Regions from separate parts of the Mesorhizobium sp. WSM3873 genome, predicted to be linked through region 1. Evidence: predicted binding sites of a transcription regulator. Region 1 holds the regulator's gene; the other holds the start of a gene.
The links. Region 1 encodes LexA, which represses DNA repair genes until DNA is damaged. Its sites were predicted from a motif close to TGTTCNNNNTGTGTTCNG; they were not measured.
Positions count from the first base shown of each region.

Region 2: the regulator LexA is predicted to act here: its motif matches at 1,854-1,871, upstream of A9K71_RS18790 (PA0069 family radical SAM protein).

Region 1 covers NZ_LYTM01000008.1:112,573-120,205, reverse strand. The annotation lists gene trpD (anthranilate phosphoribosyltransferase) at 1-466, shown strand, start outside; gene trpC (indole-3-glycerol phosphate synthase TrpC) at 468-1,283, shown strand; gene moaC (cyclic pyranopterin monophosphate synthase MoaC) at 1,286-1,765, shown strand; gene glp (gephyrin-like molybdotransferase Glp) at 1,767-2,972, shown strand; gene lexA (transcriptional repressor LexA) at 3,089-3,823, shown strand; gene A9K71_RS07570 (ComEC/Rec2 family competence protein) at 3,817-6,270, opposite strand; gene gltX (glutamate--tRNA ligase) at 6,373-7,633, shown strand, end outside.
Region 2 covers NZ_LYTM01000029.1:24,248-31,880, forward strand. The annotation lists gene moaB (molybdenum cofactor biosynthesis protein B) at 1-109, shown strand, start outside; gene A9K71_RS18780 (hypothetical protein) at 124-1,098, opposite strand; gene A9K71_RS18785 (glycosyltransferase) at 1,294-1,797, opposite strand; gene A9K71_RS18790 (PA0069 family radical SAM protein) at 1,946-3,100, shown strand; gene A9K71_RS18795 (ribonuclease HII) at 3,355-4,053, shown strand; gene A9K71_RS18800 (F0F1 ATP synthase subunit B) at 4,274-4,765, opposite strand; gene A9K71_RS18805 (F0F1 ATP synthase subunit B) at 4,776-5,357, opposite strand; gene A9K71_RS18810 (F0F1 ATP synthase subunit C) at 5,420-5,644, opposite strand; gene A9K71_RS18815 (F0F1 ATP synthase subunit A) at 5,724-6,485, opposite strand; gene A9K71_RS18820 (AtpZ/AtpI family protein) at 6,551-6,943, opposite strand; gene A9K71_RS18825 (cell wall hydrolase) at 7,234-7,633, opposite strand, start outside.

The DNA of each region.
Region 1 (7,633 bases):
GTCGAATCCAGCCGGCGTCGGCCGGCAGATGGTTGGCGTCTTCCTGCCCGAATGGATCATGCCGGTGGCTGAGACGCTGAAGGCGCTGGGTACCGATCATGCCTGGATCGTGCACGGCGACGGTTATGACGAGATCACCACCACGGGCGAGACGCAGGTCGCAGAGCTCGCCGGCGGCGAGATCCGCACGTTTACCCTCACTCCGGAAGCGGTCGGACTGAAGCGGCATAACAAGGAAGACCTCCGCGGCGGCGAAGCGGCCTACAACGCCAGGGCATTGCGCGATATGCTGGGCGGCGCTGCCGGCGCTTATCGCGATACCGTGCTGATGAATGCCGGCGCCGGGCTGGTGGTGGCCGGCAAGGCAACGACGCTCGGCGATGGCATCGAGGCAGCAGCGCAGGCCATCGACAGCGGCCGGGCGCTGGCGGTGCTCGACAAGCTCATCGAGATTTCGAACGGTTAGAATTTTGTCCGATATCCTGCGCAAGATCGAAGCCTACAAGCGCGATGAGATCGCCGCCGCGAAGCTCAGCGCGCCGCTTGCCGAGGTCAAGGCGAAGGCCAAGGATGCGGAACCCCCGCGCAGCTTCCTTGCGGCGCTTGAGGCCAAGCGGAAGGCCGGCGGCTTCGCGCTGATTGCGGAGATCAAGAAGGCCAGCCCTTCCAGGGGCTTGATCCGCGCCGACTTCGACCCGCCGGCGCTCGCCAGGGCCTACCAGCAAGGCGGTGCTGCCTGTCTTTCGGTGCTGACCGACGCACCGTCCTTCCAGGGCGCGCCCGGCTTTCTGACCGCGGCGCGCGCCGCCGTTAGCCTGCCCGCCCTGCGCAAGGATTTCCTCTTCGACCCGTATCAGGTTCATGAAGCCCGCGCCTGGGGCGCGGACGCGATCCTCATCATCATGGCGAGCGTCGACGACGTCTTGGCCAGTGAATTGGAAGCCACGGCCTTCGATCTCGGCATGGACGCGCTGGTCGAGGTGCATGACGAACAGGAGATGGAACGCGCGCTTCGCCTCTCGTCGCGGCTGATCGGCATCAACAACCGCGATTTGAGAACCTTCGAAACCAGCCTCGACGTTTCCGAGCGGCTTGCCGCCATGGTCCCGGACGACCGGCTGCTGGTCAGCGAGAGCGGCATCTTCACCCATCAGGACTGCCGGCGGCTGGAAAAGAGCAAGATCGGCACCTTCCTCGTCGGCGAAAGCCTGATGCGGCAGGCCGACGTGGCCGCCGCGACCGCCCTTCTGCTGACGGGCAAGGCGCCGGCCGAGGCCGTTTGACGATGCCCGCGCTTACGCATCTCGGCGCCAAGGGCGAAGCCAACATGGTCGATGTCGGCGGCAAGGCCGAGACAACGCGCACGGCCATCGCCGAAGGGTATGTCACCATGCAGCCGGAAACGCTGGAGATGATCCTGGCCGGCGACGCCAAGAAAGGCGACGTGCTGGGCACGGCGCGCATCGCCGGCATCATGGCGGCCAAGAAGACGCATGAGCTCATCCCGCTTTGCCATCCCCTCCTTCTCACCAAGGTGTCCGTCGAGATCGAGCCCGACCACGCGCTTCCCGGCCTGAGGGTCAGCGCGCTTGCCAGGGTTACCGGCAAGACCGGGGTGGAAATGGAGGCGCTGACCGCGGCGTCGGTCGCCTGCCTCACCATCTACGACATGGCCAAGGCAGCGGACCGAGGCATGGCGATTTCCGGCATCAGGCTGGTCGAGAAAACCGGCGGCAAGTCGGGCGACTACAAGGTAGGTCCTTAGCATGGCTTTGCTTCCGGTCGCCGACGCGCTCCAACGCCTGTTGGACGGCGCGACCGCGCTGCCAGGCGAAAGCGTGCCGCTGGCCGACGCGTCCGGCCGGGTGCTGGCCGACCCCGTGGTGGCTCTGCGCACCCAGCCGCCCTTCAATGCGTCGGCGATGGACGGCTACGCCGTAAGGGCCGCCGACGTAGCCTCGGCGCCGGCCCGGCTCTCCGTGATCGGCATGGCCCCCGCCGGGCGTGGCTTCACCGGCTCTGTCGGCAAGGGCGAGGCCGTGCGCATCTTCACCGGCGCGCCGCTCCCCGAAGGCGCCGATACCATCGTTATCCAGGAGAATGTCCGCGATCTCGGCGGCGGCGGCATCGAAGTGACCGAGCCGACCGTGGAGGGACGAAACGTCCGTCGCCGCGGCCTCGACTTCTGCGAGGGCGACCTGCTCCTCGAAAAAGGCCGCCAGCTCGATCCGGCGGCGCTTTCGCTGGCGGCATCGGCCAACCATCCGAGTCTCAACGTGGTGCGGCAGCCGCTGCTCGCCATCATCGCCACCGGCGACGAATTGCTGCCGCCGGGCAGCGCGCTCGGCCCCGACCAGATCATCTCGTCGAATGCCTATGGCGTCATAGCTACAGCCCAGTCGGTCGGCGCGCGCGCGCTCGACCTCGGCATCGCCGCCGACCGCAAGGACGCGATCGCGGCCCTGGTCAAGAAGGCGGTCAAGGCCGGCGCCGACGTCATCGTCACGCTTGGCGGCGCCTCCGTCGGCGACCACGACTTGATCCATGACGTGCTGACCGGCGAAGGCATGCAGCTCGACTTCTGGAAGATCGCCATGCGTCCCGGCAAGCCGCTGATGTTTGGCCGGCTCGGCGACATTCGCTGCATCGGCCTGCCCGGCAATCCGGTCGCAAGCCTGGTCTGCTCGCAGCTGTTCCTGAAGCCGCTTCTGGCGCGGCTGGGCGGCCGGTCCTGCCGGCAGGAAATCCGCACGGCCCGGTTAGGCGTCGCAATGCACGCCAACGATCTCAGGCAGGACTATGTGCGCGCCGTGGTCCGCGAAGATGCGGGGGCGTTGATCGCAACACCGTTCGGCATCCAGGATTCCTCGATGTTGAGGATGCTCGCCGATGCCAATGGCCTGATCGTGCGCCAACCCTTCGCACCGGCGGCTCAAGCCGGCGAGGAATGCAGCGTTCTGATGTTACGCTGAACAAAACGTCAACACATTCACTAAACTTTAAACGGTTGCGGAACACAACTGGAACAGATAGTGTTTGTTCTGGGTTTGTTTTTCTGATTCTGGTTTCAGAACCCATGGGGGCCGCCATGCTGACGCGCAAACAACATGAACTGCTGATGTTCATCCATGAACGGCTCAAGGAAAGCGGCATTCCGCCGTCTTTCGACGAGATGAAGGAAGCGCTCGACCTTGCCTCGAAATCGGGCATCCACCGCCTGATTACGGCGCTGGAGGAGCGCGGTTTCATTCGCCGGCTTCCGAACCGGGCGCGTGCCCTTGAAGTGCTGCGCCTACCTGACTCGATCGCGCCCGGCCTCAATGCGGCGAAGAAATTCTCGCCGAGCGTCATCCAGGGCGGCCAAGGCAATCTCGGCCGCCAGATCAAACCCGCGGCGCCCGCCCGCACGCCGACGCCCAGCAATGACGACGACGCCGTTTCAGCCGTCTCCATCCCGGTGATGGGTCGCATTGCCGCCGGCGTGCCGATCGACGCCATCCAGCACCAGACGCATTCGATCACAGTGCCGCCGGACATGATCGCGGGCGGCGAGCACTACGCGCTCGAGGTCAAAGGCGACTCGATGATCGAGGCCGGCATCTTCGATGGTGATACGGTCATCATCCGCAACGCCAGCACTGCGAGCCCCGGGGAGATCGTCGTGGCGCTGGTCGACGACGAGGAGGCGACGCTGAAGCGCTTCCGCCGCAAGGGCGCCTCCATCGCGCTCGAGGCTGCCAATCCGGCCTATGAGACCCGCATCTTTGGTCCTGATCGCGTCAAGGTTCAAGGCAAGCTCGTGGGGCTCATCCGCCGCTACTGAGGGGGCTGCGGCTTGGCTTCCGGCTTCTCGGGCTTCTTGTAAGGCGCTAACCCCCTCGCCTCACGCGAGTAGCGCCGCTGTTCGTGCCAAGGGCGGTACGGTTTTTCGACGGCGTATTGAATGGATGCTCGCGCCGTCGCCGATTGCGGATCGAAGAAGACGGCGGCACTGCCGTCGCGCGCGAGCTGCCGCTTGGTGACGACGAGGATACGTGGATCGCGGCAGGGATTGTAGGCCGTGGCGTCGTTGATGACGATGAGGTCTGCAAAGTCGCAGGCAGGTCGGGAAGCTTCGCGGTTCTCGGCGAGCGCGACGATCGCGCCCGATGGATGCCGGCCAATGCAGAGATCGCCCGTGCAGTAAAAAGGCGATCCAGGCGGCAAGTCGACGGGATCGGCTATGTCCAGCGTGCCCTTGGCGAATGTCTCCGGCGGCACGATCGTTTCGGCCTTGAGCGCGCGTTTCCAGTTATCGGTGGTGAACTCGTTGGAGCGGGCACGATTGACGGCGAGTTCGCCGCCGCCGATCGGCATCGCCACCAGATGCGCGTCCTCCGAGATCAGCAGGTCCGGCGTGCGCACCTGCGGGATGATCATGACGGCCGCGACTGCCAAAGGAATTGCGGCCAGCCTCAGCCAGGTAGTCGCCATCGTGGCGATGACGAGCGCGATCGTCGCCAGCAGCACCGAATGGATCGAGATCAGGCCCACGGCATCGACCGGCGACCACTCCGAAAGCCACGCCGAGATCGCGATCATCGCCGTCAGGCCCTTGCCCATCAAATAGAGGAAGGGCCCGTCGAAGCCGAACGGCATCATGACCGCGCTGGCGACGGCGAGAAACATCACGACCGTGACGATCGGCATGATCGCGAGATTGGCCAGCAGGCTGAGCGGCGAGACGCGCTGGAAATGCCAGATGGCAAACAGCGCTGTGGCACTTCCGGCAATGATCGACGTCATTGCGGCGCCACCTGCTCCGACTGCCAGTTTATGCGACATGAACCGCAGGAACGAACGCTTTGCCGGCGGCGCTCTCACCTTGCCGGCGCGGTAGTCGGACCAGCCGGCATAGGCGCCGACAAGAGCGGCGGTTGCCGCGAACGACATCTGAAAGCTCGGGCCAACCACTTCATGCGGCGACACCAGAATGACGGCGATGGCCGAGATCGCCAAATTGCGCATCGTCAGCGCCGCCCGGTCGAAAAGCACGGCGACCAGCATGACGGCCAGCATGATGAAGCTTCGCTCGGCGGCTACCACCACGCCGGAGATGACGAGATAGGCGGCAATCGAGATAAGCGCGATTGCCGCGGCATATTTCTTCACCGGCCGGCGTGACGAAAAATCCGGGAACAGCGCAAAGGCGCCGCGCAGCAGAAGCATGACCGTGCCGGCGACCAGCGCCATGTGGAGGCCCGAAATCGAGATGATGTGATAGATGCCGGTCCGCCGCATCGCCTCGTTGATGTCCTCGGGAATGCCGGCGCGCACGCCGACGATCAGTGCAGCGGCAATCTCGCCTTCGGGTCCGCCAATGGTGCTTCTGATGTGATCGGCAATGTTTTCGCGCGCGTGCTCGATGGCTGAGGCGATGCTCGTCTGAGCGATCGGGTCGGTTGGCGGAATGAGTTTCGGGTCGCCGAGGAAAAATCCACTGCCGCCGATGCCGGAAAAATAGCTGTCGAAGGAAAAATCATAGCTTTCGGGACGGACCGGCCCGGTCGGCGGCAGGAGCCGTGCGTAACCCGTCACCAGCGATCCAGCCTTCATGCCGGCCGGGATCCTGCGTGCCGAGAGCCTGACGCGATCCGGTGCGTAGCGCAGCTTTGGATGCGCGGTCGAGACGAGATCGATGGTCAGCCTGACGCGGCCATTGGCCATTTCCTCGGCGACGGCGACGCGGCCTGTCAGCCGCGTCTGGATTTCGGAGCCGAGCATCGGTGTTGCGGCGCGCCAGGTCTCGACCTTCGCGGCGACGAAGCCCAGCGCGCAAAACAGAGCCGCCATAAAGACCAGGTGTGTCTTCAGCCAGGGACGCGAAACGGCCGCGCATAGAGCCATCAGCGCCACCGCCGCCAGCGGTCGGTAAAGATCCGGCTCGGCGCTCAAGGAATAATAGAGTATCACGCCGGCGGCCAGGAACACCGGCACCAGCAGGAAGCCGATGCCGCGGTCGAGCTCGGTGGAGGCTGCCTCGGCCACACCCCGGCGAAACGCGGAAAACGAGGCACGGCGGAACCGCCTGCGGATTAAGTCGATGGCCGCCGGCGGAGGAGCTTGTAGCGAAGCATCGCCGTCCGGCGGCAAAATCTCGGTGGCCGGACGCGGTACGGGAACCAAAACCGGTACTGCCTCGGCAGGTATGGTGTCGGCAAACAGCAGGCGCTCGCTCACGCCAGCCGTCGTCTCCTCGCCCTCCTCCGCACCCCGGCCACGTCCAGCCATCGGGTCTGCCCCTTGCGCCCCAGACCTCCTATGCTACATGAACGCCCACCGCGCGAAAGTCCGCGCAATCATGCCCGCTTCAGAGCTTCTTCCGAGAGTTCCATGTCCGACAAGGTCGTCACCCGCTTTGCCCCCTCGCCCACCGGCTATTTGCACATCGGCGGCGCGCGCACGGCGCTGTTCAACTGGCTCTACGCCAGGCACACGGCCGGCACGATGCTGCTGCGCATCGAGGACACCGACCGCGAGCGCTCCACCGAAGCGGCGACGGCCGCTATCCTGGACGGGCTGACCTGGCTCGGCCTCTCATGGGACGGCGAGGCCGTGTCGCAGTTCGAGCGCGCGCCGCGCCACCGTGAGGTGGCAGAGGAGCTCGTACGGCTGGGCAAGGCTTATTACAGCTATGAAACGCCTGCCGAGCTGGAGGCGATGCGCGAGGCGGCGCGGGCCAAAGGGCTGCCGCCGCGCTACAATGGCCAGTGGCGCGACCGCGATCCCTCCGAGGCGCCTCCCGGCGTCAAGGGCGCCATCCGCATCAAGGCGCCAACCGAAGGAGAGACCCTCGTGCACGACCGCGTGCAGGGCGAGGTGCGATTCCCGAACAAGGACCTCGACGACTTCATCATCCTGCGCTCGGACGGCAACCCGACCTACATGCATGCCGTCGTCGTCGACGATCACGATATGGGCGTCACCCACATCATCCGCGGCGACGATCACCTGACCAACGCCGCGCGCCAGACCGTAATCTACAACGCCATGGGCTGGACCGTGCCGTCGATGTCGCACATCCCGCTGATCCATGGTGCCGACGGCGCCAAGCTGTCGAAGCGCCACGGCGCGCTCGGCGTCGAGGCTTATCGCGCCATGGGCTATCTGCCGGAGGCCCTGCTCAACTATCTGGCCAGGCTCGGCTGGAGCCACGGCGACGACGAGGTGATGTCGATCAAGGATATGATCTCCTGGTTCGACATCGGCGACGTCAACAAGGGCGCCGCCCGGTTCGACTTTGCCAAGCTCGAGGCGCTGAACGGCGTCCATATGCGCAAGATGGACGACAAGGCGCTCTTTGATGTTCTCGTAGCCACCCTGCCCTATCTCAAGGGTGGCCCGGCGCTCGCGGCCAAGCTCGACGACAGGCGCCGGGCACAGCTGCTTGCTGCCATGCCGGGCCTGAAGGAGCGGGCAAAGACGTTGGTCGAGCTTGTCGATGGAGCCGGCTTCCTGTTCGCCGAGCGGCCCTTGCGGCTCGACGAAAAGGCTGCGGGGTTGCTTGGCAGCGACGCCCGCGCCATTTTGCGCGGCGCCCATGCCGCGCTCGCCGCGATCTCCAGCCAATGGAGCGCCGCGACCGCGGAAGCCG
Region 2 (7,633 bases), on a different contig from region 1:
GGACGGCATCATCAAGGCGCAGCTTGACTACCGGCACATGCCCTGCAACTTCGTCGAGATCATGCCGCGGCTGGACGAGCACCTCAGGCGCCGCGGCAAGCCGGAGTAGCGGCCCCGTCCGGCTCAGCGGATGACCGGCTCGCCGTGGAAGCGGCGGCGCGACGGCCGCGAGACGCCGAAGCCGATTTCCATCATCAGCCGCGGCGTATGCGCCGGCACCGTTCCCATATGGAAGCCGAACGGATCCTCGACGAAGCCGAGGCCCGCCTCGCCCGTCAGCGTCACAGGGCTTTCCGGACCGTAGACGTCCAGCACGTCTTCCGCGGGGTGGCCGACCAGAAGCGTGAGCTGGTGCTTGAGCGCGCGGCGCCTGTGGCTGCCGCGGACATAGACATGCGGGCCGGTGCCGGCGTCGACCGGCACCAGATAGAAGAAGAATTTCAGCATCCGCCAATCGTCGAGATCGAAATGGTATTTGCCGAGCGAGGCGAGATTCTTGTCGGCATCCGAGGCCTTGCCGGTCGGAAAGCTCCACCACACGCGCGTCGTGATCAGTTTCGCCTGGCCGCCGAGATAGTGCTGCGCGACCTCGAGGAGCAGCGGATCCCGCTGGATGGCAAGCGCCGCCGGGCAATCGAGAATGCGTTCGAAATAATGCCCGCTGAGCAGCGAGCGGCCGAAACGCTTCTCCGCCTCGGCATGGTCGCCCGGCATGAATTCGAGACGGCGGTCGAAATTGCCGAAACAGGGCGTGCGCTGCGCAAAAACGGCGATCTCCTCATGGATCGCCGACGGCAGCGTGAACCCCGAAAACAGTCCATCGGAGCGAAGCGCCGCGACCACCGCCTCGCGATCGACGCCGGCAAACATCGTCTCTCCCGCATTGTCGAGCGGGCGGACGCGTCTGGCGACTAGCCAGTGCATGCGGCGCCCCGGCATGGTGCGCGCCAGCACGAACATCGGCAGCCAAGCCGGATTTTCGCGTAGATCTTTCAGATAGGTTGGGATGCGCACGGCGATGCGCCTGAACAGGCTGCCATTGCGGGCGATCGCCTCGAGGTTGGCCGCGCCTGAATTGTCTGGAGTACCAAGGTTCATCGGGTTCCTCGTATGCATGGCGTCCATCGAAGCGCCAGCCGTCTGCCGCTTCATCGTCACCCAATCCCGATTGTCCCGCTTCAAGCAGATGCTAATTCACCGCAGTTTTTTGTGCAATGCACAATAGAATGGGCCGGCAAAAGTTTGGCGACCTCTTCTATCTTCTCGCCTTCTGGAGAGGAGGAGGGCGTGCGCTCACTTCGGCGGCGCCACCCAGATTTCGGCATTCAGCCTTCTGGTGGCGAGGCCGCGCGCCAGGGCTTCGGCGCTGCGGGCGCTTTTCGCCAGCGCCGTGGCCTGGAGCTTGCTGATGACAAGCCCCTCCTCCAGAGCCCGGTTGCCCGAAAAAACCCGGACCAGAAACGGCGTGCGATTGCCGCGGGCGCGTGAAAAACGCGCCGGCATCGTCTGCCTCGCCGCGTGAGCGACGACGTCGTCGATCCAGCCTTCGGCGAGCCGGGCGCCGGGTTCCAGAAGCAGCAGCCAATCGCCCTTGGCCTGGCCGATGCCCGTTGCGATGCCGCCGGCGACAAGGTGGCAGCCGGCATGCTCGGCGACGCGATGCGTCTGGTCGGTCGAGCCGGTGTCGCAGACGATGACGTCGCGCACCACGCCCTCGACCGCGCCGCCGATCAGCGAGGCCAGCGTGCGGGCAAGGCCTTCTTCGTCGTTCCTGGTTTCGATGAGGACGCTGAGCATTTTAGCCGAATAGCGGAAAGCGCGGCGCTGCGCCAGTTGCGCGTTCTGAACGAGAAAGTTCTTGCTTTGTTCTCATTGGTAAAATAGGAATAGTTTCATGAACAGAGCGATTCGACAGCCTGCCGACAGTCCCTGGGAGAGGGCGAAAATGGAACAGATCGTGCGCGCCGACATTGCCGCTTTCGGAGCAGGCAGAGCCGAGATGGCAAATGCAATGATAGAACAGAGCGGCATGCGCGTGCGGCCGGACCGCAATCGCGGACGCTCCGCGGGCATCAATCCGTCCGGCCGCTTCGAGCCGGTCAGCCGGCATGTGTTCGACGATGGCTGGAACTCGCTGGAGGAACTGCCGCCGTTCAAGACGGAGGTGCAGGTCGAGAAGCCGCGCACCATCATCACGCGCAACGAGTCGCCGGACATTTCCTTCGATCGTTCGATCAATCCCTATCGCGGCTGCGAGCATGGCTGCGTCTACTGCTTTGCCAGGCCGACGCATTCCTTCATGGGCCTGTCGCCGGGGCTCGATTTCGAATCCAAGCTCTTTGCCAAGCCGGATGCGGCGCGAATGCTGGACAGGGAATTGTCGAAGCCCGGCTACCAGCCGCGCACCATCGCCATCGGCACCAACACCGATCCCTATCAGCCGATCGAAAAGCAATACCGCATCATGCGCGAGATCCTGGAGGTGCTGGAGGCGCGCGGCCATCCGGTCGGCATCGTCACCAAGTCGGCACTGGTGACGCGCGATATCGACATCCTGTCGCGCATGGCCGAACGCGGCCTCGCCAAGGTGGCGCTGTCGGTGACGACGCTCGACCGCATGCTGGCGAGAACCATGGAGCCGCGCGGCTCGACGCCGACAAAGCGGCTGGAAGCGATAAGGCAGCTTTCGGATGCCGGCGTCCCCGCCTCGGTGATGGTGGCGCCGATCATTCCCGGCCTCACCGATCCGGAGATGGAGCGCATCCTCGATTCGGCGCGCGCCGCCGGCGCCAGGGAGGCAGGCTATGTCGTGCTGCGTCTGCCGCTCGAGGTGGCGCCGATCTTCAAGGACTGGCTCTTGCGCCATTATCCGGATCGCTACCGGCATGTGATGTCGCTGATCCGCTCGATGCGCGACGGCAAGGACTACGATTCGGAATGGGGCAAGCGCATGAAGGGCGCCGGACCCTATGCCTGGCAGATCGGCCGGCGCTTCGAGATCGCCGCCAAGCGGCTCGGACTCAATGCCGAGCGGCGGCAGCTTCGGACCGACCAATTCGTCGCAGGCTCCGGCGTCGTCGAGCAGTTGATGCTGCTGTGAAGACAATGCCGGCCGCGAAGGCCGGCGCCAAGGCAACTCGGGAGGCAGAGTTTTGCGCGCGGATTGCGATCCGCTAACCCTCTGTTTTGATGTAACTTCGTACGGAAAGCCCGCTACGCACTTTTGCTGGAATTGCTCAAGAATCCCGTCCGGCCCAGTCCCCCGGCCGTGAGACGGTGCCCTCCCGGTCCGACGCCCCATCCGACCCGGAGGGACTTGCGGAGAATCGGAGCCGATGCGAACCTCGCCGCACCATGGCTCGCGCGCGTTCCGATTCTCCGCTTCTCTTCGAAATGGTCGAGAAGCCCGACTTTTCGATTGAAACGAAAGCGATGGCCGAGGGGCTGTGGCCGGTAGCGGGGATGGACGAGGCGGGCCGCGGGCCGCTTGCCGGTCCGGTGGTGGCTGCGGCCGTGGTGCTCAACCCGGCCAACATTCCCGAAGGGCTCGACGATTCCAAGCGCCTCACCCATCTGCAGCGCGAGGCGCTGTTCCTCAAAATCCTGGGCTCGGCGCTCAGCGTCTCGATGGCCTCGATCAGCGCCGAAGGCATCGACAACAGCAACATTCTGAAAGCCAGCCTGGAAGCCATGCGCCGCGCCGCCGCCGGACTGTCGCTGCCGCCCAAACTGGCGCTGGCGGACGGCCGCGACGTGCCGCCAGGGCTCACCTGCGAGGGACGCGCGCTGATCAAGGGCGACCAGCGCTCGCAATCTATCGCCGCCGCCTCGATCGTCGCCAAGGTGATGCGCGACCGCATGATGTGCGGCTGCGGCGGCCATCATGAGCATTACGGCTTCGAAATGCATATGGGCTACGCGACGGTCCGCCACCGGACCGCGATCGAGGCGCATGGCCCGGTGGCGCGACTGCACAGGGCGTCGTTCGCACCGTTCCGGTTTGGCGGCGTCGAGGTGGCGGAAGCGGAAGAGAGCTTCGAGGGAATAGATTAATCTTCCCCGTCGGGGGGAAATGGCCGGCTGGCGGAGAGGGTCGTCGCGCGTGAAGCACCGACGCCCTCTTTGGTCGTACAAGGGGTTGAGCTCTACGCGCAACGACCCCCTCTGTCGCCTTCGGCGACATCTCCCCCTCAAGAGGGGAGATTATTCGCGCCCAAAACAAAAAAGCCGCCGGGTTGCCCAGGCGGCTTCATGTCAGCAACGGCAGAGCCGCTCAGTTCAGCTTGGCCTTCACGTCCTGCAGCGCCGACTTGAACAAATCGGCGCCGGCCTTGGCGTCGACCTTGGCGGCAAGCAGCGCACGGGCGGCCTCGACGGCGATGTCGACGGCGCTGGCACGCACCTCGCCGATCGCTTCGCGCTCGGCCTGGCTGATCTTCTGCTCGGCAAGCGCCGTGCGCCGGGCGACGTAGTCCTCGGTCTTCTTATGCGCCTCGGAAGCAAGGAGCTCGGCCTCGCGCTTGGCGGCGGCGACGATGTCGGCGGCCTCCTTCTCGGCTTCCTTGCGCTTCTGCTGGTATTGGCCGAGCAGCTGCTGGGCCTCTTCGCGCAGGCGGCGCGCTTCCTCGAGCTCGCTGCTGATCTTGGCCGCGCGGGAATCGAGCGACTTTGCGAGCATGCCCGGCACCTTCAGATAGATGACGGCGCCGAGGAAGATGATCAGGGCAATGGTGGCCCAGAGCGTGGCAAGTGATGTGGCGTCCATGATGGCCTCCTCACCGGGTCGCGGATTTGACCGCGGCCGAAATCTCGGCCTTGTCGGTCTTGCCGCCGACCAGCGCCTCGACGATGGCCGACGTGGTGTCCTCGGCGATCGTGCCGACTTCCTTCATCGCCTTGGCCTTGATCGAGGCGATGCTCGCCTCGGCCTCGCCGAGCTTCTTCTCGAGTTCCGCCTCGAGCTTCTTGCGCGTGCTTTCGGCTTCGCTCTTGGCGGCGTCGCTCGCCTGCTGGCCGATCTTGTTGGCGTTGGCCTTGGCTTCCGCCAATTCCTGCTCATAGGCGGCAACGGCAGCGTCCGCCTCGCCCTTCAGCCTGGCGGCGTGGTCGAGATCCTGGGTGATGCGATCGTTGCGGACATCGATGATACCGCCGATGCGCGGCATCACAACCCGCTTCAGGAACAGATAGAAGAGCCCGAAGGTGATGACGAGCCACAGGATCTGCGACGGGAAGGTCTCGGCATTGAACGGCGGGAACGTGCCATGCTCCTCGGCAGGCACGGCGGTGCCCGCATGCGTATCGCCCTCGGCCGTGGCCGGCGCGGATTCTTGCGCAAAGGCAGATGTCACGAACATCTCATTCCCCTGTCCATACGGCGGGGCCGCACCATGCGGCCCCTTTCGTCAGCGCGTGGTTCTTACCTGAAGACCAGCAGCAGCGCGATGAGGAGCGAGAAGATGCCCAGCGCTTCGGTCACGGCGAAGCCGAAGATCAGGCGGCCGAACTGGCCGTCAGCGGCCGACGGGTTGCGGAGCGCACCCGAGAGATAGCTGCCGAAGATGTTGCCGAGGCCGATGCCGGCGCCGCCCATGCCGATGCAGGCGATACCAGCGCCGATAGCAGCTGCTGCAGTTGCGTCCATTTCAAAACTCCTGTGGTTTTCGTAATCGTTGCGGTTGGTACGTTGGGTATGCTGGCGCCGGGGCGCCGGTGAAAATCGATCAGTGGCTCGGGTGCAGAGCGTCGTTCAAATACATGCAGGTCAGCACCGCGAAGACGTAGGCCTGCAGAAAGGCGACCAGCAGTTCCAGCGCCGTCAGGGCAACCGCCATGGCGAGCGGCAGGACCGAGCCGGCGATGCCGACCGCACCCAGTGCGCTGAGGCTGACGACGAAGCCCGAAAACACTTTCAGCGTGATGTGGCCGGCCAGCATGTTGGCGAAAAGACGAACCGAGAGGCTGACCGGACGCGAGACAAAGGAAATGACTTCGATCGCCACCACCAGCGGCATCAGATAGCCAGGCACGCCATGCGGCACGAACAGCTTGAGGAAGCCGAGGCCGTGCTTGGCGAAGCCGTAGACGATGACGGTGCCAATGACCAGGATCGCCAGCGTGAAGGTGACGATGATGTGGCTGGTGACGGTGAAGAAATAAGGGAACAGGCCGATCAGGTTGGCGACCAGCACGAACATGAACAGCGAGAACACCAGCGGGAAGAACTGCATGCCCTGCTTGCCCGCCGCATCGCGCAGCATGTTGCCGACGAACTCATAGGCCATTTCCGAGACCGACTGCAGGCGTCCCGGAATGAGGGCGCGGCTGGCGGTGCTCATATAGAGGAAAGCGGAAGCGACGGCGATCGTCACGACCATGAACAGAGCGGAGTTGGTGAAAGAAATGTCGTAGCCGCCGATATGAAGCGGGATGATCGGATGGATCTGGAACTGGTGGATCGGATCGACCTGGTCAGCAGCAGCCACTTTAAATCCCCGTCAAAGCCACAACCGGCTTCTTAAGTTTCTTTCGCGCCTTGCGGCGCCTTACTTCAGTCCTTCGGTTCGGGCGGCTTGCCGCCCTGGCCGAATTCCGATGCAAGTCCCGACGAACGCAGGACATTGAGTATACCGGCGCCAAAACCCAGCAGCAGGCCGACGATCAGACCCCAGGGCGCGATTCCCGCCAAGCGGTCGATGATCCAGCCCAGGCCGACACCAACCACCACTCCGGCGATGAACTCGCTGGACAGTTTCAGGGCCTGACCGTAACCGGTCGCAGCTTTCGCTTCGTCTTTCCCCTCGAGCCGGTCCGTGCGTCTTGATGCAAGCGATGCTTCAAGCTCGCGCCGGCGGCGCTCAAGTTCGTCGTCGCGGATGGTGGCTTCTGGCTGCCTGCCGCGGCCGGTTTCTCCGGTTCCGTCTGGCCCGTTTTTGTCGGCCATCGCAACCCCCCTGCCCGGGCAGACGATCACCGCCCGTCCGCTTCTAAAGTCGCCGGCAACATAGTTAGCGGGTCCGCGCCCGTCAAGCCACGGGCCGAACTTCAAGGCGATGTATTTTTCCGTTTCAAATCAACGGCTTATTCGGGTGCGACATCGTGCCCGTCACGCCTGTGCGAGGACTCGGCGCGAATCCGGGCGGCAAGCCGCTCCGATCGGTGCGCGCAGCAAACGAGAAAGAGCGTTGCCGCGGGGTGCCGATCAAGCGGCTCAGTTCGAGCCGCCTAAACGGCTCAGCTCCAGCCGCCGCCATAGGTGCGATAGAAGATATGCAGGCCGATCCTGGTCATGCGCTGCATGGCGCGCGCCCAGCCCGGATGAACGTAGTTGGCGTAGTAATGCGTCGAGGATCCGACCTCGGGGATGAAGATCTTGCCGGCGGTCACCGCCATGGCGACATCCTGGGCGGTCTTGTACGCGACCGCGTCGTTGATGCGCTTCTTCCTGCCGTCGCAGGCGAAGGAGAACTGGCAGCGGTTGAACCAGTTGTCGTTCTGGTAGACGACACCGCAGATCGTCTTCGGATAGGCAGGGTTGCGGACGCGGTTTAGGATCACCTGCGCCACCGCGGCCTGGCCGCGCACCGGTTCGCTGCGCGCCTCAAAATAGATGCCCTTGGCGAGGCATTCCTGT